3 regions of the Alteromonas sp. Cnat2-8 genome follow, and region 3 is predicted to be linked to each of the others. Evidence: predicted binding sites of a transcription regulator. Region 3 holds the regulator's gene; each other region holds the start of a gene.
The links. Region 3 encodes LexA, which represses DNA repair genes until DNA is damaged. Its sites were predicted from a motif close to TACTGTATNNNNATACAGTA; they were not measured.
Positions count from the first base shown of each region.

Region 1: a site for LexA is predicted at 7,573-7,592, ahead of MHN00_RS19030 (recombinase RecA). Genes of this name have one in related genera too.
Region 2: a site for LexA is predicted at 3,328-3,347, ahead of MHN00_RS09550 (YebG family protein). Genes of this name have one in related genera too.

Region 1 is NZ_JAKREX010000007.1:269,610-279,753, forward strand. Features, by position in the region: gene radC (DNA repair protein RadC) at 1-494, opposite strand, end outside; gene coaBC (bifunctional phosphopantothenoylcysteine decarboxylase/phosphopantothenate--cysteine ligase CoaBC) at 704-1,933, shown strand; gene slmA (nucleoid occlusion factor SlmA) at 2,049-2,636, shown strand; gene MHN00_RS19010 (M28 family metallopeptidase) at 2,894-4,531, opposite strand; gene MHN00_RS19015 (DUF1820 family protein) at 4,721-5,056, shown strand; gene MHN00_RS19020 (DUF885 domain-containing protein) at 5,095-6,846, shown strand; gene MHN00_RS19025 (hypothetical protein) at 6,849-7,358, shown strand; gene MHN00_RS19030 (recombinase RecA) at 7,606-8,355, shown strand; gene MHN00_RS19035 (DNA polymerase Y family protein) at 8,355-9,842, shown strand; gene MHN00_RS19040 (error-prone DNA polymerase) at 9,879-10,144, shown strand, end outside.
Region 2 is NZ_JAKREX010000003.1:396,004-406,147, forward strand. Features, by position in the region: gene MHN00_RS09535 (PAS domain-containing methyl-accepting chemotaxis protein) at 1-535, shown strand, start outside; gene MHN00_RS09540 (ABC transporter permease) at 653-1,990, opposite strand; gene MHN00_RS09545 (ABC transporter ATP-binding protein) at 1,990-2,772, opposite strand; gene MHN00_RS09550 (YebG family protein) at 2,995-3,282, opposite strand; gene rpsF (30S ribosomal protein S6) at 3,529-3,930, shown strand; gene rpsR (30S ribosomal protein S18) at 3,942-4,169, shown strand; gene rplI (50S ribosomal protein L9) at 4,196-4,648, shown strand; gene MHN00_RS09570 (efflux RND transporter permease subunit) at 5,108-8,293, shown strand; gene MHN00_RS09575 (efflux RND transporter periplasmic adaptor subunit) at 8,307-9,395, shown strand; gene MHN00_RS09580 (TonB-dependent receptor) at 9,492-10,144, shown strand, end outside.
Region 3 is NZ_JAKREX010000003.1:128,880-139,023, reverse strand. Features, by position in the region: gene ctaD (cytochrome c oxidase subunit I) at 1-1,618, opposite strand, end outside; gene coxB (cytochrome c oxidase subunit II) at 1,628-2,791, opposite strand; gene lexA (transcriptional repressor LexA) at 3,374-4,000, opposite strand; gene MHN00_RS08435 (hypothetical protein) at 4,113-7,673, opposite strand; gene MHN00_RS08430 (diguanylate cyclase) at 7,846-10,131, opposite strand.

The DNA.
Region 1 (10,144 bases), on a different contig from region 3:
TTATCGATCATTACTTGTTTGATCAATTCTCTTGGATAGACCGCTGCACTGTTTATCGTACCGTTAAACATAGTGCGAAAAGCAATAAGCTGATGTTGGCTATCAAGCATTAAAAGCGCGAACTTCTCACGTTCACAGTCTCTTAGCTTTGCCTGTAGATAACGTTTAGTATCATCTACATTATTAAAAACGTCCTGACGCTTCAGCTTTATTTCCAAATTGCGTTTAAATATTTCAAAGCCCGCCTGAAACTGCGCATACTTGCACGGTCCAACTCCCGTTATTTTGGCAAACCGTTCTTTCGTTGCTGTTACCACACCCCGTAAGCAGCCTAGCTCGTTGAGAAGTTCATGTGCAACAGACACAGCGCTTTTTCCTTTCACACCTTTTCCCAGCAAGACAGCGATGAGTTCAGCATCACTTAAGCTTTCAGCCCCGTGCTGCAATAATTTTTCTCTTGGCCTTTCATTCTTTGGCCATACTTTTATCGACATTCATCTAGCCCGACTATTCTATAAAAGGTTGTTTATAGATGAATGGTGACAAAGAAACGACTGTATAAAAGGCGGGTTTATTATTGATTTTTGACACCTGTAGGCACTGTTTACATGCCACTGTCGAAACAAGACCTACTTTCGTTCAGCTATCCGATTTTTTGTCACCATGGTAGGCTAACGCTAATTTCGAGATTTTGTGTTCTTCTATGTCTATTGCTAATAAAAATATTTTGCTAGGTGTTACTGGCGGGATTGCCGCTTATAAAGCACCTGATCTTGTGCGCAAGCTTACTGCGTTAGGCGCAAACGTGCGTGTGGTTCTAACAGACTCTGCCGCAGAGTTCGTTAGTTCATTATCACTTCAGGCTGTGTCAGGAAATCCAGTGCATCACCAGCTGCTTGCTCCTGCTGCTGAAGCCGCAATGGGGCATATTGAATTGGCAAAGTGGGCTGATATCTTACTTGTTGCCCCCGCAACCGCAAACACCATTGCTAAGCTTGCTCACGGTATGGCAGATGACTTGCTGACTACATTGTACCTTGCAACAACAGCGAAACTCTTTATTGCTCCTGCCATGAATCAACAGATGTGGAAAGCGGTAGCAACAAAGCGCAACATCGATATTTTAAAAGAGCACGGCGTAAACTTTATTGGCCCGGCAAGTGGTGAACAAGCCTGTGGCGATGTGGGTTCAGGTCGAATGGTTGAGCCTGTTGATATTGCCAATGTAATAAATGACGCAGAGAGAGACGCTTTATCCCTTTCTTCGTCGCTAAAGGCCTTATCGGGAAAGAATATTACGATAACAGCGGGGCCAACCAGAGAGCCTTTGGACCCTGTACGATATATTTCAAATCACAGCTCAGGAAAGATGGGGTTTGCCATCGCTCAGGCAGCAGCACTCGCGGGGGCAAATGTAACCTTAGTGGCAGGTCCTGTGTCGCTTGAAACGCCCGAACGCTGTGACCGTATTAATGTCACTACCGCAGATGAAATGCTTAATACTTGTCAAACGCTTAAAGCCTCCACAGATATATTTATTAGTACGGCTGCTGTAGCAGATTACAAGGCCGTGAGCGTTGCCGACAATAAAATTAAGAAAACCGGTGATGAGTTAACACTTACTTTTGTTAAAAACCCTGATATTCTAGCAACCATATCCACCAGCCAAGACAGACCATTTTGTGTGGGCTTTGCGGCCGAAAGCCAAAATGTAGAAGATTATGCGCGCTCGAAGCTAGCCAAAAAGAAGCTAGACATGATTGCGGCTAACGATATTACTGCCGAGGGTCTGGGGTTTAACAGTGATAAAAATGCACTGCACGTAATATGGCAAGATGGTGATAAACGATTACCTGCAACCAGTAAAAGCGAGTTAGCGGGTCAATTACTTGCACTTATTGCAGAGCGCTACGCTTTAAACAATAAAAACTAACAGATGCTTATTAAGTGTCGATAATAAAAACGATAAATATAAACGCTTTGGTGTAAGCCAACTTAACATGGAGCCCGAGTTGCTATAACTCGGTAGCGGAGGAAATACTTTCGTCATGCCTGCTGTCAAAAAAACAAATCGCAGAGCTCAAATTCTGCAAGCACTTGCTGGAATGTTAGAAACCAGCCCAGGTCAACGTATCACTACTGCTAAATTAGCGGAAAAAGTGGGAGTGTCTGAAGCGGCACTTTACCGTCACTTTCCAAGTAAAGCGCGAATGTTTGAAGGGCTTATCGAGTTTATTGAAGAAACACTTTTCACGCGCATCAATAAGATTGTGAATGAAGAGAAAGACTCGCTTACGCGTTGTCAGCTTATTCTTCATCTTATTTTGGGCTTTGCTGAGAAGAACCCGGGTATTACTCGAATATTAAATGGTGATGCGTTAATGGGTGAACAAGACCGGTTGCGCGCGCGCATAGCAAAGCTTTTCGAGCGTTTAGAAACGCAGCTTAAACAAGTGCTAAGAGAGCGCAAGCTACGGGAAGGTAAAACCCTTTCTGCAGATGAAGCGATTATCGCCAACATGATGATTTGCTACACCGATGGCCGTATTAATGGCTTTATCCGCAGTGGATTTACGCGTAAGCCAACCGAGCAGTTCAATGAACAGTGGGCTGCTTTCAAGCAAATGTTTGTTTAGAACCCAACTAAGTTACGACTAAGGGTTACGACTAAGGCGCTTTCAAGCGCCTTTTTTATTGCTTTTTTCTCATTCTATATTGCATTGACACTTTTCAAAATCAATGCAAAAAGTGCAATTAAATCAGACAGCTGTCGAGTTCAGCTTTCAGCGTTCCAACATGCACATAATTCATTATTTCAGTCACTGTCCGTAAGCTACAGGCACAAAAAAAGCAGCATAAAAATGCTGCTTTTTAATGTTTAATAAATATGGACTTACTTGCTAAACGTGTTTCCAAAGAAATCGCCGTCGTTCCACTTAGGCTTGTTCTTTTGGTTTGCTAGTGTCCAACCAATTTGCGCGTTAACCTTGGTGAAAGTCTCTGCCGCATTCCAGTTGAATGGCTGGTTAATGTCGTCGCTAGGCTTATGGTAGTGCGTAGATAAGAACTGACCAAACACCTTGCTGCCATCTACGTTAGGATCTTTAGACTTCAGACCCGGCACCATAAACACTGAAGGCACACCTTGCTTTACAAACGCATAGTGATCTGAGCGAGTGAATAACGCTTGCTCAGGCCATGGGTCAGGGCTTAGTTCAATGTTGGCATTCGCCGCCGCTTTTTCCACTGACTCTTGCAAATCACTGTGGTTAGCGCCAAACGCAATAACGTCTGCAAACTCGTAAGTCAAAATTGGCATATCTAGATTTACGTTCGCCACCATTGAAGTAACCGGTACAGTTGGATTACGAGCAAAATAGTCTGCACCTAGCAGGCCCTTCTCTTCACCCGTTACCGATACGAACAGAATTGAGCGCTTTGGCTTTTCTTCCATTTCGCTAAACAGGCGTGCAGTTTCTAACATCACTGACGTACCAGACGCATTGTCCATGGCGCCATTGTTAATGTTGTCTTTCTTTACGGTCTTGGCAAAACCAATATGGTCAGAGTGAGCAGAGAAAACCACATACTCGTTTTTAAGCTCTGGGTCAGAACCTTCAAGTACACCCACAACATTTGGGCTAGTGATGGTGTCGTGTACGCTCGTCTTACTGATATCAACCACACCGTTTAACGCAAAGCCTTGCGGTACTTTGTCGGCTTCAAGCTGTGCATAAACGTCATCAAGGCTCTTTTCTGCGCCTTCAAATAACTTACGCGCAGCGCCTTCACTCATGTAAGCGCCACCTTTAAGCTGAGAAAAGCTGTTTGCAGGCTGACCACTGTCGTCTAACCATGCCATACGCGGCGTATGGATGTAGTTCAAACGGCTTTGATAAGGGCGTACCTTTTCATTTTTAGGCGTTGTGATAGTGATCATGCCAATAGCGCCATTGTCTACCGCATACTTTTGCTTTTGATAGCCAGACGCAAAGTGAGCGCCCTCTTCTGATGGAAAGTCGCTTGGCTTACCAGCAAGCGCTACAACAACCTTACCTTTTACATCTAAGTCTTTGTAATCGTTGTGAGATAGCTCATCAGCCACAATGCCGTAGCCCACAAAGACCATTTCACCTTTTACATTAGCCTCAGTGCTAAGCAAGCTCGGGCTAGCTAGATATTCTTTCGGGTAGTCAAAATCGACGGTTTCGCCGTTTTGCGTGAAAGTAAACTTGGGAGACTCTTGAACCAGATTCGCTTTGCGAAACGCTACGTTTTGCATGTAGCCGTCTGTACCCGCTGGCTTCAAACCATATTTAGCAAATTCGGTCGCAATATATAGCGCCGCAATTTCATGGCCACGAGAGCCCGTGTCACGACCTTCAAGCAAATCATCTGCTAGGAAAAACAGGTGCGATTTGATTCGCTGTGTATCAGGGTTAAAAGCATTGTCTGTCGATGCGTGGTTATGGGCAGTAGCAGCAAAGGTCATTGCTGTCATTGCACTACCTATAAGGAGTTTTTTTATCATTCTAATTTCACCATATAACTAAGTGTGCATCATGGTAACGCAGTTAATAGGCGGAATACCATTAAACTACTTACGTTTACCATGTGTTTCCTACCGTTGCTCGCATTTTATGAGCAAGGTAAAATTGTCAGTCGCATGCCGGCTCCGTTTCCGGATATTGTTATGTTTTTTTAGTGAAGAGCAGCATCTATGTCGAAAGACGATATTCTTTACCGCGTTCAGTTCATCAGCAATGGAGAACGTTACGAACTTTACGTTAGAACCCTTACTCAGGGCGCTTTGTTTGGCTTTGTCGAGATAGGTGACTTTGTGTGGGACACCCACACAAGTGTTGTTGTAGACCCTAGCCATGAAAGGTTGAAAACCGAATTTTCTGAAGTAACAAAAACTTATGTTCCGATGCACAACATTTTGCGCATTGACGCCGTAAATAAAAAAGGTTCAGCCAAAATTACTAAATTAGAAAATAAATCTGATAAAGTAACTGCTTTCCCTAGTCCAATATATACACCAACGAAAGAGTAACCGCCGGGTCATTCCGGTGAAGGTTGCCGGAGACCCTTATGTATCGCTATGTTTTAGCAGCATTATTATTTATTTGCAGCGTTAGCTCATCTGCAAAGGACCTTAACGATGAAAGCTTGTATCAACTACTTGATGACATTTGGCAATACGAGCTTTCGGTTTCCCCGCTTCTAGCTTCTCGCGAAGGAGATACTTCACTCGCTCACGTATTACCAGATAATTCTCCCAAAGCTCTAAAAGCACAAAATGAACAATGGCGTACTTTTCAAAAGACCTTAAGTCAGTATAAAAAAGAAGACATCTCTACTGATGCTTATATTGCCTTGCTGATGCAACAATATCGTTTAGCTAACTATGTGGACGAATATACGTATCGCGCGCATTTAGTGCCTATCAATTCAGAATATGGCTTTCACGGTGCAATGGCCTCACTTCCTAATTTATCCACCTTTAAGCGCGTAGAAGATTATCAGGCCTACATTAGCCGCCTAAATGCGCTTAAGCCTTATTTTGACCAACAAATTGCGTATATGAAACAGGCGCTAAAAGAAGGCTACACGCAGCCTAAAGTCGTGCTGAAAGGGTTTGAGAACTCGGTGGCGTCATACATTGTTGAAAATGCCGAGGACAGTGGCTTTTATTCTCCATTTACCCGCTTTCCAGAGTACTTTACTGCCGAGCAAAAATCAGCGCTAACGGAGCAAGGCAAGGCTGCCATAACCAGCAGCGTATTGCCTGCGTATCAAATGTTCTACGATTTCATGGTAGACGAATACATTCCCAACGCCCGTGAAGATATTGCCGCGAATAACTGGCCTGATGGCGTGGCGTATTACGCCAATAGAGCCAAGCATTACACCACCACGGATATGACGCCTCAGGAAATCCATGATTTAGGTTTGTCTGAAGTAAAACGCATTCGCGCGCAAATGCAGCAAATTGTGGATGAGCTTGGCTTTGATGGCGACATTAACGACTTCATTGCGTTTTTACGCGAAGACCCGCAATTCTATGCCACCAGCGCTGAAGATTTACTAAAAGAAGCGTCGTTCATTGCAAAGAAAATGGACGCAAAGCTTCCTTCGCTCTTTGAGTATCTGCCAAGAACGCCTTACGGTGTAGCGCCTGTACCAGACGCTATCGCGCCCAAATATACAACGGGCCGTTACATTCATCCTAGCCGCGATGATCAGCCAGGATATTACTGGGTAAACACGTATGCCCTCGATAAGCGCCCTTTGTATGCATTGCCTGCACTGACCTTGCACGAAGCAGTGCCTGGCCACCACCTTCAAATATCGTTGGCAGCAGAGCTTGAAGACTTACCTATGGTACGTCGTAACACCTATATTTCAGCGTTTGGTGAAGGCTGGGGTCTGTACTCTGAGTTTTTAGGTATTGAAGCAGGTATTTACGAAACGCCGTACGACAACTTCGGTCGCTTAAGCTACGAAATGTGGCGTGCGTGTCGCTTGGTTGTGGATACCGGTATGCACACGATGGGCTGGAGTCGTCAACAAGCGGTTGATTATATGATGGAAAACACCGCGCTTTCAGAACACAACGTAAATACTGAAATAGACCGCTATATCTCTTGGCCAGCGCAAGCCTTGTCTTACAAGATTGGTGAAATCAAAATTAAAGGCCTTCGCAAGAAGGCAGAGAAAGCATTAGGCGAGCGTTTTGATGTGCGTAAATTCCACCGCGCCGTGTTAGAAAACGGCTCAGTTCCACTGTTTATCTTGGAGCAAAACATCAATACGTTTATAGAAGAACAAAAGGCACAATAGACATGATCGTTGCATTTGGTGTTATTGGATTACTTATCCTGTTTTTAATTTACTTTGTGCTGCGAGCGCAGAATTTACAGAAAGAGCTGGCGCTATTGCGTCACTCGAATAAACAGACCAACAACAAGGTTACGTATGCTTATCGCAACCTTGTTCTTGTTACAGATGCGTTGGAGAAAAATCTTACTGCGCGTATTGAAAGCGCCTATAAAAGCCGCCTTATCGACCAAACTCAATACAATGCGCTGCACCCGCTTATGCGCAACTTTTCGACTATCGTCATGGCCTGTTGTGAGAAAGGGATGTCATTTGAGGAGTCACTGAATAAGGTGCTGCTTAATGAAGAAGTGACGCTTGAGGAAATTCGTGAGGTGGTGAAAGCACTCCCTAGCAACGTACGTATGGTGTGGTCAAAAAATACGGCCGACGGCTTCATTGCTTTTTGCCAAACCGTTACAGCAACAGTAAGTGGCACGACTACAAAGGCTCAAAAAGAACCATCTGAAGAGTAACATTTTACTCTATGTCTCTCGTTAGCGCTTATACAGCGCTAACTGTATGGCAGGGTCGTCTGCTTTGCTATGTAGTAAAGCCTGCGACCCTAGCCATGTTCCCACTCTTTTAAAAGTTTAATCTTTTTACCTTTCCAAACTAATCAGTAAGTTAGCGTTTAAAACAACAAGTCAAAAACCTTTTGTCTTGAAAAGGGTTATTGCTGCACTATAATACTGTATAAAAATACAGTTTATTTTGAGTGCCATGAATAAATCGTTATCCGTGCTTAATAACCACCCGCATATTTGGCGGGCCAGAGATCAGAGACAAAGTGAAACCAAGTTTTCACTGGGTTTTCCGCGTCTGGATAAAGCACTTAACGGTGGCGTTACATCTACAGGCCTTGTCCGTATCTCTTCGTTAACCGGCATGGGTGAACTTTCACTCTTTAAACAGGTTATATGCCAACACCGTACGCATAAGCTGGTGGTATTTATTAACCCTCCCGGGCTACTACAGTCGCCGTGGTTAGAAAATTTGGGGCTTAAAGCGCAACAAGTGCTGGTAGTAAAACCAGGTTCTGAACAAGAGTCGTTGTGGGCAGCAGAGCAATGTTTAAAAAGTACGGCTTGCCACTGCGTAGTGCTGTGGAGTAATGCTGTAAATCAAAAAGAAGCGCGACGCCTGCAGGTAGCGGCAACGCATAATGATGCGCTGTGCTTACTGTATACTCCACCGCAACAGCAGGCCTCACAGTTAGGTTACCCGAAGGCCAGCTCAAGTGATTCACAAGCCAACCTGTCGAATGAAAGCGACAGTGCATTACCCATTACGTTGGATATTGCGCTAAAAGGTAAACCCCACGCTTTGGCGGTGAACATACGCAAGCAGCGTCATGGGTGGCCCAAAGATAACATTGTTATTTCCCATCGGTGGACCCCCGACAATCACGCCATTAAATGGGCCATGGCACACAACACGCTTTCCGATCAGGCATTACACTCTGTGAGCTAATGATGCTGTGGGCTTATATTCATTGCTATCAACTTACTTTAGACAGCCATATCAAAGCGGCTAGAAGTAAGCGTGCACATAGCCAATTGCCGAAGCACGAAACTAACAACCAGTATTCAGCGTTAGCGTCGAATACTCCCGTTGCAGTGTACTGCAGTAAAACAAACAAAATTACGCAGTGTAATGATATTGCGAAAAAAGAAGGCATTGAAATTGGGCATGGGCTAGCTCAAGCGGCGGCGCTATGCCCTTACGTACATATTCTGCCTTTCAGTGAAGAAGCCGAAAAGCATATGCTGACGCAGTTAGCCCATCGGCTTTACCCACTGGCTTCTGACATCGTATTAGACAACCACCTTCACTCGAATAGTGTCAGCGGTCTGGCAGTAAGGCTAGATAACCTAACTCATTACTATGGCGGCCATACGCCACTGTGGAAAACATTAACTCAAGCTCTGGCAGAAGCAGATATTCGTTATCATTTTGCTAGCGCATGGACAATTGAGGCCGCAAAAGTATTAGCGCTTCATAAATTTAATACCTACTTGCATACATCCGATGACATAAAAAAAGCGCTAAGTACGTGCCCGCTTTCTATTACGGCTCTATCACCTAAAGTCATTGACTCGTTGGCAAGGGTGGGCGTTTCCTGCGTACAACAGCTGTTGGCAATGCCGGTACAAGAACTGGGTCGGCGCTTTGACAATAACACTATTATGTATCTTACTGCGTTAAGGGGAGAAACCTTTCCACGCGTTACGTTATTTAGGCCTTTGGAGCACTTCGATAACTTTATCCTATTGCCTTTTGATATTGAAAACACGCAGCATCTAACCCCTTTTGTCAGCCAGCAGTTTGAGCATTTGTCTCACTATTTACGGGCAAGAAACTTATATACATCCAGCATCAGTGTACATATTCATTTCAGAGAAGCACCTGTAATGGATATTAATATACGTTCGGCACTGCCTCAGTCTTCAGTACAAAGTTGGCTGCCCTTGTTTAGTCTTAAAACTGAGAATCTGGTGTTGCCTGAGCCAGCTACAGCCATTGCGCTTACCTGTCAGCAATTTGAAGAAATGGATACGCAGAATGGCGACTTTTTTAGCGACAGATTTAACGATATTGCACAAAAGCAATTAATTGGGCGCTTAAACGCGAAGCTAGGCGATAACAGTACGTTTCAACCTCGCGCTGCCGACAGCCATCAGTTTGAATATATGACGGTGACGGAGTCGAGCACCGGTAACTGCACCCGTAATTATGCTTATAGCAGTGACATTACGCCCACCTTCACTTTTGATGTACCTAAACCGCTTATTCAGGCTACCCAAATTTGCTTTGGCCCCGTGCGATTACATAGCGAGTGGTGGCATGACAGCCCAACAAAGCGTGATTATTTCATCGCCCAAACTGAGCAATGCGTAAAGCTTTTAGTGTTTAAAGATGAAGAGAGCCGCTGGTGGGTGCAGGGCCTTTTTTGCTAGCGGTATGCGGTTAAAGAAAAAGGTAAAGGCAATATCATGAAATACAGTGAGCTCTTTTGCCAAAGCAATTATAGTTTTCTTTGCGGTGCCTCTTCCCCCGCAGAGCTTGTTACCACGGCTTCTTTCCTTGGTTACGACGCACTTGCCATTACCGATGAATGCTCAGTAGCGGGAGTGGTACGGGCTTTCGACGAAATTAAGCATCAGGGCCTACCGATTACGCTTATTGTGGGTAGTTACTTTGTATTTGATGACACTTTATCTTTTGTGCTGTTGTGCCCGAACAAAGCAGCCTATAGCGA
Region 2 (10,144 bases), 270 kb from region 3:
TATTGGCGAAGCGGCCAATATCATCTCGACCATCGCTGAGCAAACTAACCTGTTAGCGCTTAATGCTGCGATTGAAGCTGCAAGGGCTGGCGAACAAGGAAGAGGTTTTGCGGTTGTTGCCGATGAGGTTCGTACTTTAGCTTCGAAAACTCGCGAATCGACCGATAAAATCCACAACATCATTAATGAATTGGCTGAGCGTTCTGATCGAGCTGTAAGGGTATCGACGGAAGGGCTAGCTTCAGCTGAGCACGGCAGCGCTATAGTAGAAGAAACCCGAGGTGCATTGTTTGAAATTAACAATGCAGTAAAAGGTATCGCTGATGCCACGGTAGAGATGTCTTCAGCGGTAGAAGAACAAAGCACGGTGGCAGAGCATATTAACCAGCAGTTAGTAGAAGTCGCTGACGGCGCGTCTGAAACCCAGCGTTCATCTGAAGCATCGCTTGCAGCAAGTCACGATTTGCGCGCAACGGTTAATCAGGTTCACGAGCTAATATTGCGTTTCAGTACAGATAAGCGAGTGGGAGAGTAATACTCTCTCCAGCTCGCTTAAGCTCGCTCCATTAAAAGACCTATTGCCTATTGGCGCACAGATGTGGGGCTAAATAAAAGCCGATAAAACCGGAAACAACGCTGTAGGCATGGGTATTTATGAGTTCGCGTTTAGTCCCGCGTGTAGGCCGCGTCTGTAGGCCGCCACAGCGGGGAATAGCGAAACCAAGTATGTGCACCCCAGTATCAGTAAAATGATAATAACGCTGCTTTGTCCAAACAGTGGGCTGCTTAAAAACAACCCATAGGTACTGCTTAACCAAGGTTTTAGTGCGCTCATAAGCCCAGCTACCAAGCCTAAACTCAGTGCGGCACTCACAATCGTAAGCAGCATCGCTTCAATCTGTATGAGTAGCAGTAAGGTAAACGGTCCTGCGCCTATAGTTCGTAAAACGGCGATTTCTTGATAACGCTCTCTCATCGTTGCCAGCAGCATAGTCGCAAGCCCAATTAGCGCGCAGATGACGATAAGACCGGAAAGGCCAAGCAATAGCGATTCAACATTTCCCATAATTTGCCAAAGTTCTGCGAGTGCCATGCCCGGTAGAATAGCCATTAGCGGCTCTTTTTTACTTTGATTAATTTGATACTGAAGCTGCAGTGCAGTTACCCGATGTTTAAGCCCCAGCATCACCACGGATACTGACTCAGGCGTAAACGCTTCGCTATTGTAAACTGCATGTTCTTTTGTATGCTCGTCATGCTCATGCTCATGCTCATGCTCATGCTCATGCTCATGCTCATGCTCGTTCGCCTTGTCAGCAGATTTACGGCCTAACATTGAGGTGGGCGAATGTTTAGGTCCTGTGTGGGCTTCTTCAAGTCCCTGTAGGGTAACGTATACGGCTTTATCTACGGGCGTACCGGTTTTCTTAACTATGCCTGAGATAGTGAAAGGGTGATCATCATGGTTGTTGAACGATACGCTACCCAGACCATGGGAAATAATAATCTTATCCCCTACCTTGTACCCCAATGATTTGGCGATATCTGCGCCAATAACGGTAGACAGTGGCTGCGTAAATGTCGAGCCTGCTGCCATTTCAAGTGATTGCATATCACCGTATTTAAAGTGGTCGAAAAAGCTGTTGGTCGTACCTACTACTCTAAAACCTCTGTGGGTATCACCCAAAGATAGTGGGATAAGCCACGATACCTGCTTGTTAGATTGAAGCGCCGCAATACTTTTATATTCAATACCTTTGGTGGGAGTGCCTATATTAAACACTGATGACAGGAGTAAATTAAGCTGTCCACTTGGTGCGCCAACAATAAGATCTACACCAGAAACGGTGCGCGTAAAACTGGTTTTAACTTGGGTGCGAATAATGTCCACGCACAAAAGTAAACTAATGCTGATGGTAATGCTTAAAAGTGTGAGGATTGCCGTTGTTTTCCTGCGCTTTAAACTTTCAATAGCAATGGTACTTAGCATTACGCACGCTCCTGTGCTTTTGGGGCCTCATCGCCTCGCGTTTTTATGTGGTTTGTACTTGGGCTTAATTCACTCATGCTGCAGTGGCGGTCGAAATAACTCTCCATGGCTTTATCGTGACTAACAAAAATCATGGTGCTTTCACCTGCAACGTCTTTTAGCAGCGACATAAAACTATCTCTGGCATCGGTATCTAGGGCAGAGGTAGGTTCATCGACAATTAATAATTGTGGGTCGTTAATCAGTGCTCTGGCAATGGCAACGCGCTGCTGCTGACCAATACTCAATGCGTCAGCTTTCGCATGCAGCACGTGAGAAGGCAGCTGTAGCTTGTCCAGTAAATGACGAAGCTTTGCGTCTGATGCTGTCTTGCTGACGTTTGTACTTGCAAAATACACCGCCGCATTAATGTTCTGTGCCACAGAAAGGTAGGGAATAAGATTAAATTGTTGAAAAACAACGCCGATATTGCGTGCTCTAAACTTGTCCCGCTGTCGGTTCGATAATGCGGAGAAAGGCTGCGCTAATAAGGCAATGTCGCCCTGAGTTGGAGTTAATGTTCCGCACAGCAAATTGAGCAATGTGCTCTTTCCGCTACCCGAAGGCCCTGAGAGAAAAACGTGCTCACCTTGCGAAACTTGCCACGCTTTAATGTCAATGATGGGGGGGCTTTCTTTGGTGTACGAAAACTGTAAATTGCTAACTTCAATCGCTGTGTTACGCCCTTCAGACACTGCGTTGCGCTGGGAGTGAGTGCTATTTTTTTTATTGGTGGTATTCACGCTAAGCCCGACCTGTATTTACGTCTTATGTTCACATTAGCAAAAGCGACACGTCTGTTCACCCAGTTAAAAACCAGAGAAAACACATTGCCGCGTTGAGGTAATGTTATCAAATAACATTTTTGCGTATAGCTATGCTATCAGATCTCATCAGCCTAAAGCGGCAATTGCTCTTATTAATTGCTCATCATAACGACGCAAAAGAGAGGCGCGCCTAAATTATCAGCCGTTAGCTTGTAGCTTTACCACTTCTGCGCTTTCATCTTCTAATACGCTTTCTGCGGTAGCGCCTTTGAAAATCTTACTGATTTTATCTTTGTTTTTAGACAGCATGATGGTGAGCTCTTCCACTACGCTATCGTCTAGCTTGATGCCCTTCGCATGAATGTAGTCAGCAAGGTTATCTGCTGCATCGAGCATTTTGTCATACTGATCGGCTTCTTTTTTGTCGGTAGTTACCAATTTTTCTACCCCTTTGTGCGTAACAACATACTGTGTGGTAATGGCCATGGTAGGTCCCCTGTTTATTAAAGACACAAAAACTGTACAGTATTTTACTGTATAGATAAACAGTATTTTGATTAAATGTCTGAGCGTAGTGTTTGGGGAAAGGGCAAATGATTGTTCTAAAGGTGATTAATGCTTGTGCAATTAGTAACTGCTGCGTATAATGCGCGCCCTTACAGCCATCCCAATTCGTTCCTTGTCTCCATACAGTCGGCTGTACTGTCGAGGCTACAACCGTAAGGAGCTATAATGCGTCATTACGAAATCGTATTTATGGTTCACCCTGATCAGAGTGAACAAGTACCTGGTATGATCGAGCGTTATACCACAATCCTAAAGCAAGACGGTGGTCAGATTCATCGTTTAGAAGATTGGGGCCGTCGTCAACTGGCTTACCCAATTGAAAAGCTGCACAAAGCCCACTACGTACTAATCAATGCTGAAGCGTCTGCAGAAGCTGTTGATGAATTGGAAAATGCTTTCCGTTTCAACGACGTGATCCTACGTAACATGGTTATGCGCACTAAGACTGCTGTGACTGAGCCTTCTCCAATGATGAAAGAAGAGCCTCGTCGTGAGCGTCGTGACGATTCTGCTCCTCGCCAAGATCGCGCGGAAAAGAAAACTGAAACCACTGAAGACAACGCTTAAGGAGATCACCCATGGCTCGTTTTTTCAGACGTCGTAAGTTCTGCCGTTTCACTGCAGAAGGTGTGACTGAGATTGATTACAAAGATATCGCTACTCTTAAGAACTACATCACTGAGAGCGGTAAAATTGTCCCTAGCCGTATTACTGGTACAAGCGCAAAATATCAGCGTCAGCTGTCTTCTGCGATCAAGCGCGCACGTTTCCTTGCGTTGCTTCCGTACACTGATTCACACAAGTAATTTGGCGAATATAAGGGTTAGCTAAGATGAATATCATCCTACTAGATAAAATCGCCAACCTTGGCGGCCTGGGCGACCAAGTGACTGTTAAGTCTGGTTACGCTCGTAACTTCCTTTTCCCACAGGGTAAAGCGGTTCCTGCAACAAAAGACAACGTTGAAAAGTTCGAAGCACGTCGTGCTGAACTTGAAGCGAAAATTGCTGAGCAACTAGCTGCTGCTAACGCACGCGCTGAAAAAGTTGCTGAGCTTGCTGAAGTTACAATCGCAGCTCCTGCTGGTGACGAAGGTAAACTATTTGGCTCTGTTGGTACTCGTGACATCGCTGATGCAATCACTGCAGCTGGCGTTGAAGTACAAAAAGCAGAAGTTAAACTACCTACTGGTACTCTTCGTGAAACTGGTGAGTATGACATCGACTTACAACTTCACTCTGACGTTATCACTTCAATCAAAGTGATCATCATTGCTGAAGCGTAATCGCTGACGTATTTGAAAAAAGCCGCTCCTAGAGCGGCTTTTTTTTGCTCTAAATTTTTGTTCGATACTTAAAGACCAATACCAATCCGCATAGATGATTGCCCACCCAGAAGGCGCTGGCAAGTTTCCTAACAAAGCGTGGGAATGCAGGGATGGCCGTTGCTTTTCAAATTCCCAGAGTGAAGCTTGCCAGACCTTCCCGAAGGGCGAGTTTAAAATATCCCTACCCTCACTCCACGTCGCGACGCCTAATTAACGATGGGTGTAAGCAAATATGTCCAGCGCCGACAAATGGCGTATTTTTGAGGTCCACTCATCTACGATAAATAACGTTTTTTAAACGGTATTTAAACAAAATGTTAATAATCGCTGAAATTCTTAGTGTCATGGCTTTAAACTTTTTCTGTCATTCCTGCGACCTATAGTAAACCAAACAATAAAAAGCATAAGTGCCATATTATGGACATCACTAAGCAAGCAATAAAAAACGCGACTGGGGTAGGTATAGGAATAACACTGCTGGTATTTTTAGGGCTATATAGCCTGTTTAATTTACCTGTACAGCTGTTTCCTGACATTGAAAGACCGAATATTAACATCCAGACCTCGTGGCGCGCTGCGTCGCCCCAAGAAATTGAGTCGGAGATCATTGAACCTCAAGAGGAAGTGCTGCAAGGGATCCCTGGCCTTGAGTCGATGAATGCATGGGCAAACCAAGGTAATGCGTGGATTAATCTAGAGTTTGGTTTAGATACGGACATGCAGAAAACGCTCATTGAAGTGATTAGCCGCATGAATCGCGTACCGCCACTACCTCGCGATGCCTTGTCCCCTAATATTATGCTTGCTGGAAGTGGGGGAGACGCCCCCGCTTTGACCTACTTCTTTCTTCAGCGCCTTCCAGGCAATCCAAACGAAATTAATACCTATGTGACCTTTTTTACCGATGTCATTAAACCTCAGCTTGAATCTATCCCGGGCGTTGCAAGGGCGCGTATGGAAAGCGGGGTTGGCGGCGTTGAGGAGTTTCAAATTGTTTTCGACCCGTTTAAAGCGGCGCAGTTAGGCATTGACCTAACGGCAGTTGCCAACGAGTTGGGGCGTGCGAATGATATTTCAGGTGGCTTTGTCGATGTGGGCAGAAGACGCTATACTCTGCGTTTTGAAGGTCGCTACGAGCCTACGCAAATGGGTGAAATGATCCTCGAATGGCGAGACGGCAGCCCTATCACGCTAAATGACATTGCCGAAATTAAAATCACCCGCGCTGACGGTGCAAACTACAGTGTGCAAAACGGCAATCCGGCCATATCTATTCGCGTAGACAGGCAAAACAACGCCAATGTTCTAGCTACCTTAGAAGCCGTAAAAGCAAAAGTTGCACAAATAAACGAACAGGACTTGGCCCCTGAGCAGTTAGTAATGGCGCAAAGCTTCGATGCCTCAGTGTTTATCTATAGAGCGGTGCAGCTAGTTACCAGCAATTTATTTATAGGCGTGCTGCTTGCCATTGCCGTGCTTTGGCTCTTTATGCGCCAGCTGCGGGCAACGCTCATTGTGGCATTGGCCATTCCTATCTCACTACTTAGCACTTTTGTGGTGCTTCAACTTACCGGTCGCTCGCTCAATATCATTTCACTGGCAGGACTCGCCTTCGCGGTAGGTATGGTGCTAGATGCTGCTATTGTCGTGCTGGAAAACATTGTAAGAACGCGCAAGAGCGCCGAAGCCGAAATTGAAAATAAAGACCCAAATTCACAAACGCACATGGAGGATTGTGCCCATCGGGGAACGAAAGAAGTGTTTGGTGCCCTCATGGCGTCAACAGCCACCACCGTTGCTATTTTTATTCCCGTCATGTTTTTGGAAGATGTTGAAGGGCAATTGTTTGCTGACCTCGCTCTTACCATTGCCATTGCAGTGTGTATGTCGCTAGTGGTTGCGGTAACGGTATTGCCCGTCGTTGCCGCTAAATACCTTAATGGCAACATGCCAGCTGATAGCTTACAGCGGGTATGGGCTAAGATAACCCGCGCTATTATGTCGCTATCAAGTACGCCGCTTCGCCGACTTGTATTAGTTCTAACACTCATGGGCGTGCCTATTACAGGTAGTGTTTTGCTTATGCCTTCCATGGATTATTTGCCGCCCGTAAAACGCGATGCCGTTGACGCCTTCTTAAGTTTGCCTGCGGGTGCCAGTGAAAACTTTATTAGTGAAGAAGTGATGCCAATTATCGTTGAGAGACTGCAGCCCTATATGGACGGAGAAAAGCAGCCAGCGCTGAAAAACTACTACATTATCACATGGCCAAATGGCGGAAATTTGGGTGTGCGCGCTAAAGATCAGTCTAAGGTCAAAGAGTTAGAAGCCATTGTTCGCGATGAAATTTTAAAGGATTTGCCGGATACACAGACCTTTTCACAACAAGGCAATTTGTTCGGCGGCTTTGGAAACGGTCGCTCAATCGACATTCATCTTCAAGGTACCGACCAAGCCATGCTCGGCATCGCTGCGCAAGCAGGTTTAGATAAATTGAGAGAAGTTTTCCCTAACGCGAATGCGCGTTCGAATCCTCCTCTAGAGCAAGCCGAACCAGAGCTTCGCTTTTACCCTAATGACAGCCGAATGATGGAAGTCGGGTTAAATCGGGGCAGTATGGGGAACCTGGTACGTGCCATGGGTGATGGTATGTATGTGGGGGAGTACTTCGATGGCACCAAACGCATGAATATTATCTTTCGCTCAGCACCCTGGTTTACACCCGAAGACTTAAATAGCACGCCAGTCATGACGCCATCAGGCGAGGTGGTGCAATTAGGCGAACTGGTAGGTATTGAAAGAGCCGTAGGGCCAAGTCGTATTCAGCGCATTGATGGTCGAAGAACCCTTACGCTAAACGTAAATCCGCCAGAGGGTATGAGTTTAGAAGAAGCCATGAAAGTGATTACCTCTGAGGTTGAACCTGCCATTATGGCCATGATGCCTACCGATGGCGCTATTAATTATGGTGGTAGCGCGGATAGCTTAAAAGGCGCTATTGCCTCGATGGCTGATAACTTTCTTTTTGCCATGGTGTTGCTACTGCTGTTAATGGCGGGGTTGTTTAAATCGTTAAAAGACAGCGTGCTGGTAGTACTTTCTATTCCGCTAGCCACGGTGGGTGGGGTGATTGCTATTCGTATCATGAACATCTTTACCTTCCAGCCCATGGACCTGTTAACCATGATTGGCTTTATTATTTTGCTAGGGCTTGTAGTAAACAATGCCATTTTACTCGTGCATCAGACTCGCCTAGGAGAGCAAGAAGGGCTGACCCGTGATGACGCGGTAGAACAAGCCATCAAACTACGTTTACGGCCTATCTTTATGAGCACGCTGACTTCAATCTTTGGCATGCTGCCCCTGCTGTTGCTACCAGGTGCAGGCAGCGTTATTTACCGAGGTCTTGCGGCTGTTATTGTGGGAGGAATGACGGTGAGTACCATATTCACCTTGCTACTACTGCCTACCTTGCTGCGTATGACGGCTTCAAAGTCACCTGTAAATATACTCAAACCCCTGGCCGAGCGCATAGAGAGCACTGGCGCTTCGCCGACTACCTCATCCACCGTAAAACAAAATAAATACAACGATCATGTGTAAGGAAAAGACAACCATGAAAGCAATGACTTCTACTCTCGCCCTTAGTGTGTTTGCCTTATTTGCAAGCAGTGTATCGTTGAGCGCACACGCACAGGATAGCAATCAACCACCGCCGGTGCTGGTTCAAATAGATGAAGCCAGAGAGCAAGCGATTTCACAACTTACCTGGGTTCCTGGAACGGTACTTAGCGTTATCGATGCGAACCTAGCCTCTGAGGTAGACGGTCGCATCACTTGGATGGCAGATGTAGGTGATGTGGTAAAAGCGGGGGAGCCTTTAGTTAAAGTCGACGATACTCGCTTAAGTATTACCCGCAATCAAAATGCCTCAAATATTGCCAGATGGCAGTCGCAGGTTGAACTGTTTACCAAACGTCTCGCGAGGTACAAAAACCTTCAGGCCAGTCAAAACACGTCCAGAGGTGAGTTAGAGGAAGTGGAAGCTGACTTAGAGAATGCTAAGCAGGAGTTAGCGCAAGCCAAATTGGATTTAGAATTCACCGAATATCAGATAGCACAAAGCAGTATTCGTGCTCCCTTTACGGCTTTGGTGGTTGAAAGGCAGCAGTCGCCGGGCGAATACACTGGGGTAGGGCAAACCCTGCTTCGCGTGGTAAACCCTGATAGCGTTGAAGTTCAAGTGCGCGCACCGCTCAACGTATTACCCTATATTGCTAACGGCATGAGCGTTAGCGTTCACAATAACGTGAACCAAGTAGAAGAATCTATTCGTGCCATTGTACCGGTAGGCAACAGTACATCGCGCATGATGGAGCTACGAATTGCCATCAACCCCGGTGACTTTCCTATAGGCAGTGCAGTGCGCGTGGCGCTGCCTAGCAGCGATACTCATGATGGTGTCACCATACCCCGCGATGCACTGGTACTAAGAAAGTCGGGCACCTTTATCTATCAGCTCAATGAAAATAATGAAGCGGAGCAAGTTAAGGTGACAACCGGGGTGGGGATGGGCGATAGAATTGAAGTGTTTGGCGATGTGAACCCGAAGCGCTCGGTTGTGGTGAGAGGAGCTGAACGTCTGCGTGCAGGCCAGAAAGTACGTTACAACAATGAGCGTGAGTCTTTGACAGCGAAGAACTGAGAGAATTGTAACAAATGTAAAAGTGCTATCCATTTAGACTAAAGTTAATGAGAATGTTTCTTATTTGTAATTGTTGATTATCAAATGGAGACATCCTTGAAAAAGTTAGTTTTAGCCAGTGCAGTGTGCACGCTATCCAGTCCGGTAGTATTTGCGCAATCCCTAGAAAACCAGAATGAAGAAACCAAGTCTATAGAGCGAGTTGCTGTGGTAGGCGCAGCAACTAACTTGAGCATTACTGCCGAGGATATTGAGCAGTTTCAGGCAAACGATTTAGCTGATGTTTTTAGAGAGTCTCCGTCGGTCAGCGTTGGCGGTTCAGTAGGTGTAGCGCAGAAAATCTTTATCCGTGGACTAGAAGATGCCTACCTGAATGTAACCGTAGATGGCGCGCAACAAACCTCAACCCTATTTCACCACATAGGCCGCGTGACGCTAGATCCCGATCTTTTGAAGCAAATCGATGTGCAGGCTGGTGCAGGTGAAGCAACCAGTGGCCCAGGTGCCATTGGTGGTTCAATCCGCTTTAAAACCAAAGATGCACAAGATTTATTGAGAGGCGACGAACAATTTGGTGGTCGAGTAAAAGCGAGTTATTTCTCAAACGAAGGCACCCGATATAGCGGCAGCCTTTATGGAAAGCTAAGTGATTCATGGGGCTTGCTAGGTTATTACAGCACGGTTGACAGAGATAACTTTGAAGACGGCGACGGCAACGAAGTGCTGGGTACTGCCGCAGATCAAGATCT
Region 3 (10,144 bases):
CAGGTGGTGTTTCAAACGTGTGATAAGGTGCAGGTGATGGAATTTCCCATTCCAATCCTTCTGCGCCGTCCCAAACTTGCGCTGATACCGGCTCACCTTGCTTTTTGCATGCCTTGATAAGCAGGGCAAGAAAGATGAGCTGAGATAAACCGAATGCAAAACCACCCAGGCTTATCCATTTATTAAAATCAGCGAACTGCAATGCATAGTCAGGAATACGGCGTGGCATACCAGCCAAACCCACAAAGTGCATAGGGAAGAACAACACATTGACCGATACCAATGAGCACCAGAAATGCCATTTAGCTAAGGTTGTGTCATACATTTTTCCCGTCCATTTAGGCAACCAGTAATACACCGCAGCCATGATGGAAAAGACCGCGCCAGTTACCAGTACATAGTGGAAATGGGCTACAACGAAGTAAGTGTCGTGATATTGGAAGTCCACGGGCGTGATCGCCAACATTAGCCCTGACAACCCACCAATGGTGAACAGCACAATAAAGGCAATAGCGAACATCATTGGCATTTCGAAGCTCAGTGAGCCGCGCCACATGGTCGCTACCCAGTTAAACACTTTCACGCCAGTAGGCACCGAGATAAGCATGGTGGCAAACATGAAAAACATTTCCATGTACACCGGCATGCCCGTGGTGAACATATGGTGAGCCCATACAACAAAAGAGAGCAGTGCAATCGACGCCGTGGCGTACACCATAGACGCGTATCCAAACAGCTGCTTTCGAGAGAAGGTAGGAACAATTTGCGAGATAATGCCGAAAGCGGGCAAGATCATAATGTACACTTCAGGGTGCCCGAAGAACCAGAAAATATGCTGGAACATAACCGGGTCGCCGCCACCAGCAGCATCAAAAAAGCTCGTGCCAAAGAACTTATCAGTTAACACCATGGTAACCGCACCGGCGAGCACTGGCATTACCGCAATCAGCAAGAATGCCGTGATAAGCCACGTCCATACAAACAGCGGCATTTTCATCCAGGTCATGCCTGGCGCACGCATATTAAAGATGGTCACAATCACGTTAATCGCACCCATAATGGATGAAATACCCATGATGTGAACAGAGAACACAAACAACGCTGTCGAATCGCCACTGTAAGTCGTTGAAAGGGGCGCGTAGAAAGTCCATCCAAAAGCAGGGCCGCCGCCTTCCATAAAGAGCGAGCTCAATAGAATGAGAAAGGCACCTGGTAAAATCCAGAAGCTCCAGTTATTCATGCGCGGTAACGCCATGTCAGGGGCGCCGATCATCATGGGAATAAGCCAGTTTGCGAGCCCAGTAAAGGCTGGCATTACTGCACCAAATACCATGATAAGCCCGTGTACCGTAGTCATTTGGTTAAAGAAGTTTGGCTCTACAATTTGTAGACCGGGTTGGAATAGTTCAGCGCGGATCACCATGGCCATCGCACCACCAACTAAAAACATAATAAAGGCAAACCACAGATACAGTGTGCCTATGTCTTTGTGGTTAGTGGTAAACAACCAACGCGTTATCCCTTTAGGAATATGATCGTGGTGTTCATGGTCATCATGTAGGTGACCGTCATGAGGCGCAGAGGTATCTGGCGAAATAACTTCAGTTGCTTTGCTCATTGTCTGCTCCTAGTTTCCGTTTGCCACTGCGTTGACATCTTTGGCTTGAACCATATCGCCAGTTTTATTGCCCCAGGCATTTCGCTCGTAAGTGACTACGGCGGCAATTTCCTTAAGACTTAGCATTTTTCCAAACGCTTGCATGGCTGTTCCTGACTTTCCATGCAGCACGATGTCAATGTGACCTTGCTGATCTTCTAGTGCCATCTTGCTGCCTTTTAATGCCGGGAACACGCCAGGTAAACCTTCACCATTTGGCATATGGCAAGCAGCGCACGTTGCGTTGTATACTCGCTCGCCCTCTTTCATCAGTTCATCCATAGACATATTCATAGAAAGTAGACGCTGCTCTTCTTCTTTTGCTTTACGAACAATCTCTTCTTGTTCGCCCATCCACTTTTCAAACTCGGCGGGTTCTTTAGCAATTACCACAACCGGCATATAGCCATGGTCTTTACCACAAAGCTCTGCGCACTGTCCGCGATAAATACCAGGCTCATTCACCTTGGCCCAAGACTCGTTAATAAAGCCGGGGTTGGCATCTTTTTTCACGGCAAAGTCAGGAACCCACCAAGAGTGGATAACGTCGTCAGAGGTAATAAGAAAGCGTACTTTTTTCCCAGTAGGAATAACCAAGGGACGGTCAACTTCCAGCAGGTAGTTATCTGTTTTCTGAAATTTGTTTTCTATTTGCTCGCGCTGAGTGGCGAGTAAAGAATAAAACTCTACATCGCTATCCATGTACTTGTAATGCCATTTCCATTGAGAGCCTGTTACTAACACCGTCATGTCAGGCTCAGACGTGTCTTCCATAGCAATTAGAGTATTCGCTGCGGGTACCGCCATGAAAATAAGAATAAGGAAAGGAATAACGGTCCAAGCAATTTCGACCTTCACGTTTTCGTGAAAATTAGCTGGCTTGGCACCACGGGACTTTCTATGTAGATACATTGAGGCGAACATCACGCCAAAAACTACAACCGCGATACCAACACAAATGAAGAACATCAACATATGGAGGTCGTATACCTGCCCACTGATGTCGGTAGCACCGCGTCTCAAATTAAGCGAAGAGGCTTCTTCGCTTGCTTCTTGCGCAAAAAGCAAAGGGGAAAAAAGCAAAATTGGTATACTAGAACACCATTTTGCGAAAACGGTCGTTAGTTGTTTCACTCAGCACCTCCGTAATGGCGTGGTCAAAGACGCTGATTAATTTGCGCGATGCCCTACCAAATGGTTTGCGAACGATTGACCCGTAACCTCAACTTGTAAAACAAATTTAGAGTCATTGTTATTTTTTTGTTAATCTCTGTATAAGAATTGCGCAATAATGTCGTGCCGTCTAGTCTTTTCTATTAAAAATTTAACGAAGTGGTTAATTTTTAATCATTTACTAAAATGGTCGCGGGGGATTTCACGTGCAAAAAGAGAAAGCCATTGCTGTGGGATGCCCTTGGAATCAAACAGGCATTTTGAACACGGGGTTAAAGTAAATGCTCGACTAACTAGTTAAGAAATCAATAAGTAATCGATTACTCAATGTCGATTTCAAACAAAATTCAAAATAAAAAATGGAAAATACTTGAAGCATTCATAGAAAGAATAACGAGAGTAATGATAAAAATAAGCGCGCAGAAAACCAACAGGTTTGCTGGGCAGGATAAAACCTAAGTTGGCAGATTGAAGAAAAAAACAGGAACAAAAGACATAAAAAAAGCGGCTAACGCGCCGCTTTTATACAAACAAGCTAAAATACTACATCCAGTCAGCGTTTCTGATCACACCCACCGCAATACCTTCTATCGCAAAATGTTCAGTCGCCAAATCAACTTTTATTGGTGCAAACTCATCATTCTCAGCATGAAGCAATACTTCACGCCCGCGTTTCTCTAGACGCTTTACGGTGACGTCTTCATCTACACGCGCCACAACCACCTGACCGTTGTGTACATCAGTGGTGCGATGAACAGCGAGAAGGTCACCGTCTAAAATACCAATGTCTTTCATGCTCATACCGTTGACGCGTAGCAAAAAGTCGGCATGGGGTTGAAACAGTGCAGGATCGACTTTGTAGTGCGATTCAACATGCTCTTGCGCCAAGATCGGCTCACCAGCTGCAACACGCCCAATTAACGGTAGGCCTTCTTCTTCTTGTGCGTCGTTATCAAGAGGGATATTGAGCTTAATGCCACGAGACGTACCAGGCAAAATTTCAATCACGCCTTTACGCGCCAATGCTTTCAAATGTTCCTCTGCTGCATTAGCAGAACGAAAGCCAAGCTGACGGGCTATTTCCGCACGAGTAGGCGGCATTCCCGTTTCTAACATGGTTGTTTTAATAAGTTCTAAAACTTCGGTTTGTCGAGCTGTGAGTGGGCGCATAAAAGACCTGTCTGTTCATACAGTTCCTGTAAGTATATACACCTAAAACTAAATAACAAGCACTTGCCGCGTCTTTTGCGATCTGCAATAGCCTACGACAAGTGCTTTCCTCTTATTTTACGAGAAGAGCCATGTTCGGGTTACTAATTTGTAACTCCAGCTCCCCATCACTATTTTGACGTGTGCGCATGCCTTCAACATTATCGAGCCCAAGTCCAGGGCTTTGCCACACCACATTGCCTTTATTATCAACCTCAACCACGCGATATGCGATGCTGTCATAATAATTGTACGAATAGTCATTCTCGTTAGGCTGGTAGATAGCGAGAATCGACTGATTAGACGACGTCGTTGGAACAGCCGCTATATACTGAGGGTAGAATGACGGTGCTATAGCGTCTTTGAGTTCTAATGCATCGCTCGCCACGTCATAAACATTGATGGTGTTGTAGTTTCTATTTAAACACGCAAATTCAAGTTCGCTATCACTATCAAAATTTACCGTGAGCAATTGGTCACAATTGGTTTCCAATTCATTCAATCCAACAAATTCACCATCCTGCATTTTATAGAGCTTGAGCGAACTATAGCCCCCAACAGCAAAATAATGCACACCGTCTTTTTCAGAGGCAGCAAGCGCATTAATTGAAAAATCGTTAATGATTGAGTCGATAAGCACCTGATTCTCGATATCAAACGCTTTAAGTCGATTGTTCTCAATAATAACTGCATCGGCGTAACTATCGTTATTTACGTCAATGGCTTCAATAAACGAAATTTCACTATTCTGATTATTGTTCAGTGTCCACTGAATAGCGTTATCTGTAAGTCTCACGACATTAAACGACGAACTATAATCCAGTGCCCCTATTAGTAACTCACCCACACCGTCATTGTTGTAGTCTGTAACGACCGGTTTGCTATAGTTATAGACATCTTCGCCAACCTCAGCACTTATCGCAAAGTTATCCTCTTTATCTACCGATAAAATCTGAATAGATGATTCGTAACTACTTGTATCGCTAACAAAGACGGCTCTTTCATCATTATCGCCATAAGGTGCCCAACCCGCGGCATGATATCTACTCGCGCGCGGCGCACCTTTTATATCTGACAAGGCATATTCACCGTTGGCATCTTGTTGCGCTACTAAAATTTGATTCTCACCAGTCCAAATAATGTCATCCACATTGTCATTGTCTAAATCGTCAATGAGAAGTGACATGCCACTGTAAGTGTTGTGGTTAAGAGCCCACTGCTCAGAGATTTGTCCCGCTTCTAATGCAAAACCTCTAACTTGTCCCCACTGACACTCGGAGACAACCACTATTCCTTCTGTAGCTGGGCTTTCTTTACTATAGGCGATATCACAAATGTCACCATGTTCCGCCGTTGCCAAACTGCTTTTCGATACTGCTGAGTAGATTGAGATATCATTCCAACTATCGGCACCGATGATTTCATCTACACCATCGTTATTCATATCACCCAGCACAACAAATGCGTCGCTGAACCCGCTACCGTATAGCCATTGGTTGGCACCGCTTTCGATATCAAATACATAACCATTGTTCGTTACCATTTCTATCGATGCGTCATCATCTACGTTACCAAAAGCAAGGTTATTGACGCCGTCAATATCGTACTGTTGCAACTGCTCACCTGTGCGAACATCTACAATGGCAATAGAAGTCGCATTGTAATATTCGCTCCCATATAAATAAGCAACTTCATCAACCCCGTCACCATTGATGTCATAAAATAAGCCAGAAATAATACTATCTTCAATAATAAACACCGCTTCTGCGTTACTTTCGCGGTCTTTTATTACAGACAATCCCTGTTGAGTAAGAAGGTAGATTTCATCATTATTGTCACCATCAACATCTTGGGTATGCACGCTTCTAATTTCGCCTTTAGTTGGCAGTTTATACGGATACACATAGGTATTTTTAAGCGTATTGCCTTCTAGCGAAAATGCGCCCACGTTGCGAGCATTTACCGTGATAAGTTCACTTACACCATTGGTCGAAGCAATAGCAAAGCCATGATTATGAATTGGTGTCATCACAGTAGTACGAGCATAAGCCGGGGCCTTGTCCGCATAAGAAGTGATTTCGAGCGTTTGTTGGGATTCAGTTCCGTCTAAGCTAGCGAAACTAAACATATAAGTTTGAGCGTTGAAAAGTTGATTCGCAGGTACATTCCAGGTCATCAGACCTTCCGCATTTAACGAAGCACCAGGAGGCGCTGAAATAAGCTCTCCCGCGACGTCATCGTCAACTCTGTCTGGGTCACTCATCGATACGGTAAACTCTACGTATCCGCCCGCAGTTACAACTTCAGGCATATTCGATGCAGTGAGCGTCATAGGAGAATTGCCGATCTCAACGAAAGTAGGCTGGGATTCAACAACGTTAATACCGTCTGACACCACCATGGTAACTTTAACTTCATCACCGAAGACTGCGCTGTAAGGTGGCAGCGTGGTACCATTAACATCGTCAAGGACTACACCATTTACATACCAGCGAAACGAAATCACCAGCTCTGAGTCGGGAGTATCTGAATCATGATAGTAGCCAGGCTCAACGGTGACTTCATCTGTGGTATAGACAGTCTCATAAGCATAGTAATAAGGCTGATTCACTACAGGAGGTACGGATATCGCATCGATATCTGAAAGCGCAAGGCCAGTATGATTTCCGCTGGCAAACGCTGTTAGATTATTAAAGTATACACCTACATCGTAAATATCATCGCCGTTGTTATCTTCGCCATAGCGAACTGCGCCATCAATAACGTCAATTCCAGCCGTTTTATCTCCTTTTACGACCAGCGAGCCAGATGACGAATAGGGAAGGTCGCCCTGATCAGAAGAATATGCAAAGTCCAATTTGCCTTTAGACGCAATGTAGATTGAACCATTAAGTTCAGACACGAAGGTATTGTTTGTCACCCCTTCTGCTGATGTGCCACTGACCTTGTAAGTTTCACCATTGTGCGTGACAGTAAGATACTGCCTCGTCTCTTCATAAAACGTACCTGTTTGTGGGCGGTAGCGAAAATCAACACTTAAGTAGCCTTTTAATGTTGTGCGCACGCCACCGTCTAGCATAGACAAAGTAGTGAAATAAGACGTTACTTCGGAGCTGTTTTCACCTGCGTCAGTAATAACTAGCGAAAATTGTCCGTCATACCGAGTGGAGTCGTAATATTGAATGCACTGATCATAGTCTACAGTAATCGTTCCTTTACCCGTGTCTTCATCAAGCTTACCTGAGTATGTTACTGATCCTGATTCATAGCACTCGGTCGTACCTTCAACGTTGCCGTTCTCATCTAGGAAGGTGTAGATATCATATTGATCTACATAGGGTGAGCCACTTGTATTGTCACCAAAGAGCGTGATGTAAACCTCTTGTACTGCGCTGATATCCACAGTAGAGACTTTCGTTTCTCCACTGTAGTTCGCATCAGCATAGGTGGTTGCCGCCGAGTTTAGTCGTGACTCTGAGTAATCTAAAGGATTTGATAAAATTTCTAGTGCTGTCGGCTCAGGTGGAGGTGGTGGGTTTGTAGGTGGAGAAGAATCAGAGCCACCTCCACCACCACACGCAGTTAGAGCTAAAAGAGAAAAAAGGCCAGAAAAACCCAAGCGCGAAGTTTTCATACATCGTCCCTGATTTAAAAGGCATGTCGGCTTTTTAGTTAAAAGCTCAAAACAAGCCTAATTATTAAGTTTAATAAAATATTCGTTTTTTATAACTTAACTTTATCAATCTAGCAACAGCGCCTTGAGCGTATACGCTTATATTTAATGTAGGCGAAGCCACGTACTATTATTATTCATCCCATACGACTTGGTTTCTGCCCTGCTCCTTGGCTCTGTACAGCGCCTTGTCAGCAAGCGATAAGAGGGCGCTGAAATCCGCCTCATAGGTGTCTTTAACAAATGTTGCGCCAATGCTGATCGATAAATTCATCGTGTCTGTCTTGTAGGTCACCCTTCCTTCTTCAACAGCAATACGCAGTGCTTCTAGCTGCCTATGGATCTCTTCTTTCTTGTCACCTATCATGACTATTGCAAACTCTTCTCCTCCTAATCGAGCCACGACATTTGGCGTTTGATTATGTTTAGCTATTTTTCTCGCAACAGCAATAAGCGCCTGATCTCCAGCATCGTGACCGTAGGTATCGTTTACTTTTTTGAAGTGATCAATATCGACGATAGCAACACATCCACGACAATGTTGTTTTGAAAATGAGATGCACTCGTCAAGGAACGCGCGTCGGTTATAAAGGCCCGTTAAAGAATCAGTCATCGCCAAATGCCTAAGCTTCTCTTCAGCAACGGCTCGGGCTTCCTCAAGCTCTACTGCGTAGAACAAGCCAGCCAAAGCATCTAAAAAGGGCTGTAGAAACTCAGCATCTTCGTCAGTATAGGTATCAAACTTATTCGCTAAACCGACCATTCCCACTACTTTATCTTTCACTTTTATAGGTAGGCCTAAAAATCGGCTAATGCGCGGATGACCGTGCGGAACACCTTTGGAATTAGGGTGACTGTTTGGCGCATTACTAATGGTAACTTCTCCCGTTAAAATTGAGGTTCCAAAAAGGTTGTCGAAGTTACTAAAGTAGAGGTTTCGTTTTTTGTATTCTGCATATTGAGAAAAGCTACTGTTATCCCAAACAATTTCAGAAATCGCATGAATGAAAAGTCTAGATGAGCTACCGTCTCCTTTCATTTGGCCGACGAAGGCAAACTGGCTATCTGAGATATCTATGAGTTCGGCCAATACGGACTGACACGCCATCGTCAAGTCATTGTTTTGGAGATATGATGCCCGGGTTTTATTGATAAATTGAAGGAGCTGGGTTTTCTTTCTCTCATGCAGTTCGCTTTCCATTCGTTGCGTTATATCTCTATGAATACCTGCTATACGAACCGGCTTACCTTGGGCATCTGTCTCAACGGTTTTCCCATAACTTTCAACCCAAACCCAAGAGCCATCAGTGTGTTTCATGCGAAATGTGGTGTTAAAGACTTTGCTCTTACCAATTAGATGCATGTTGAGCTGCTTTTCAACTTTGACGTAATCCGCGGGATGAATGAGCTGTCTAAAAAAGCGGGAGCCACTGTCATAGTATTCATACTCAAGACCAACAATGTCGCACCAGCGCTTGTTGACTTGATTAACATCGGCGGCCAAGTTCCAGTCCCATGTTCCTAACTCTGAAGCCTCGAGTAATAAACGCATCCGCTGATTGGTTTTGTTGAGCTTATCTTCCACATACTTTTGGTCACTAGTGTCAAACAAAAATGCTTGAACCGAGTACAACATGCCGTCTTCGCGAAAATTTGCCGTTGATATCATGCTCACCCAAATAGTACGCGTTGGCGTCTTTATCTGAAGACGGCAGGTGTGCGTTTCAACACCTTCCATGTGGGCCTGCATAGCAAAGGTAAAATCACCCTCCGCCTCCTCAGACAGAACCTCACTCAATGCCACCGTTCCAGTGAGCAAATCTTGGGGTGAAACTCCCAATACACGCTCACTATTTTTCGAGATATACACCAGCCTCAACGATGTATCATAGCGCCACGTTGCCAACACAATAGGAGACTTTTCAATTAGACCGTGCTCGCGTTTAAGCGCTTCGTGTTCTCTTGAAAGCGAAATATGCTGACTAACCAAAGCACCTATTCTGTCTAAAACTTCTAAGTGTTTTGCGTCTATTTCTCTTGGCACGGTATCAATTAAACATACGGCACCGATTACCTGATCATTTATCTCGATCGGCGTTCCTGCGTAAAAACAAATGTGAGGTTCTCCGGTGACGAGAGGATTATGCATAAACCGTGGATCTTCTTGCGCGTTGCTAACAACCACCTGCTTGCGCTCTTCAACGACGTGACTACAAAACGCATGTTCACGAGTGACTTTAGAAAGAGTGGTTCCGTAGTGTGCTTTAAAGGTTTCTTCAAACTCTCCGACGACGCCAATGAGTGCGATCGGCACCTTGTATGCCTCTGCGAGCACCATCATTAAATCATCTAGATCTAACGGCACTTCGCTATTGAGCATAAAGTCATCAATTGTCTTTAAACGGCTTTGATCATCCACTACTGCTTGCTCA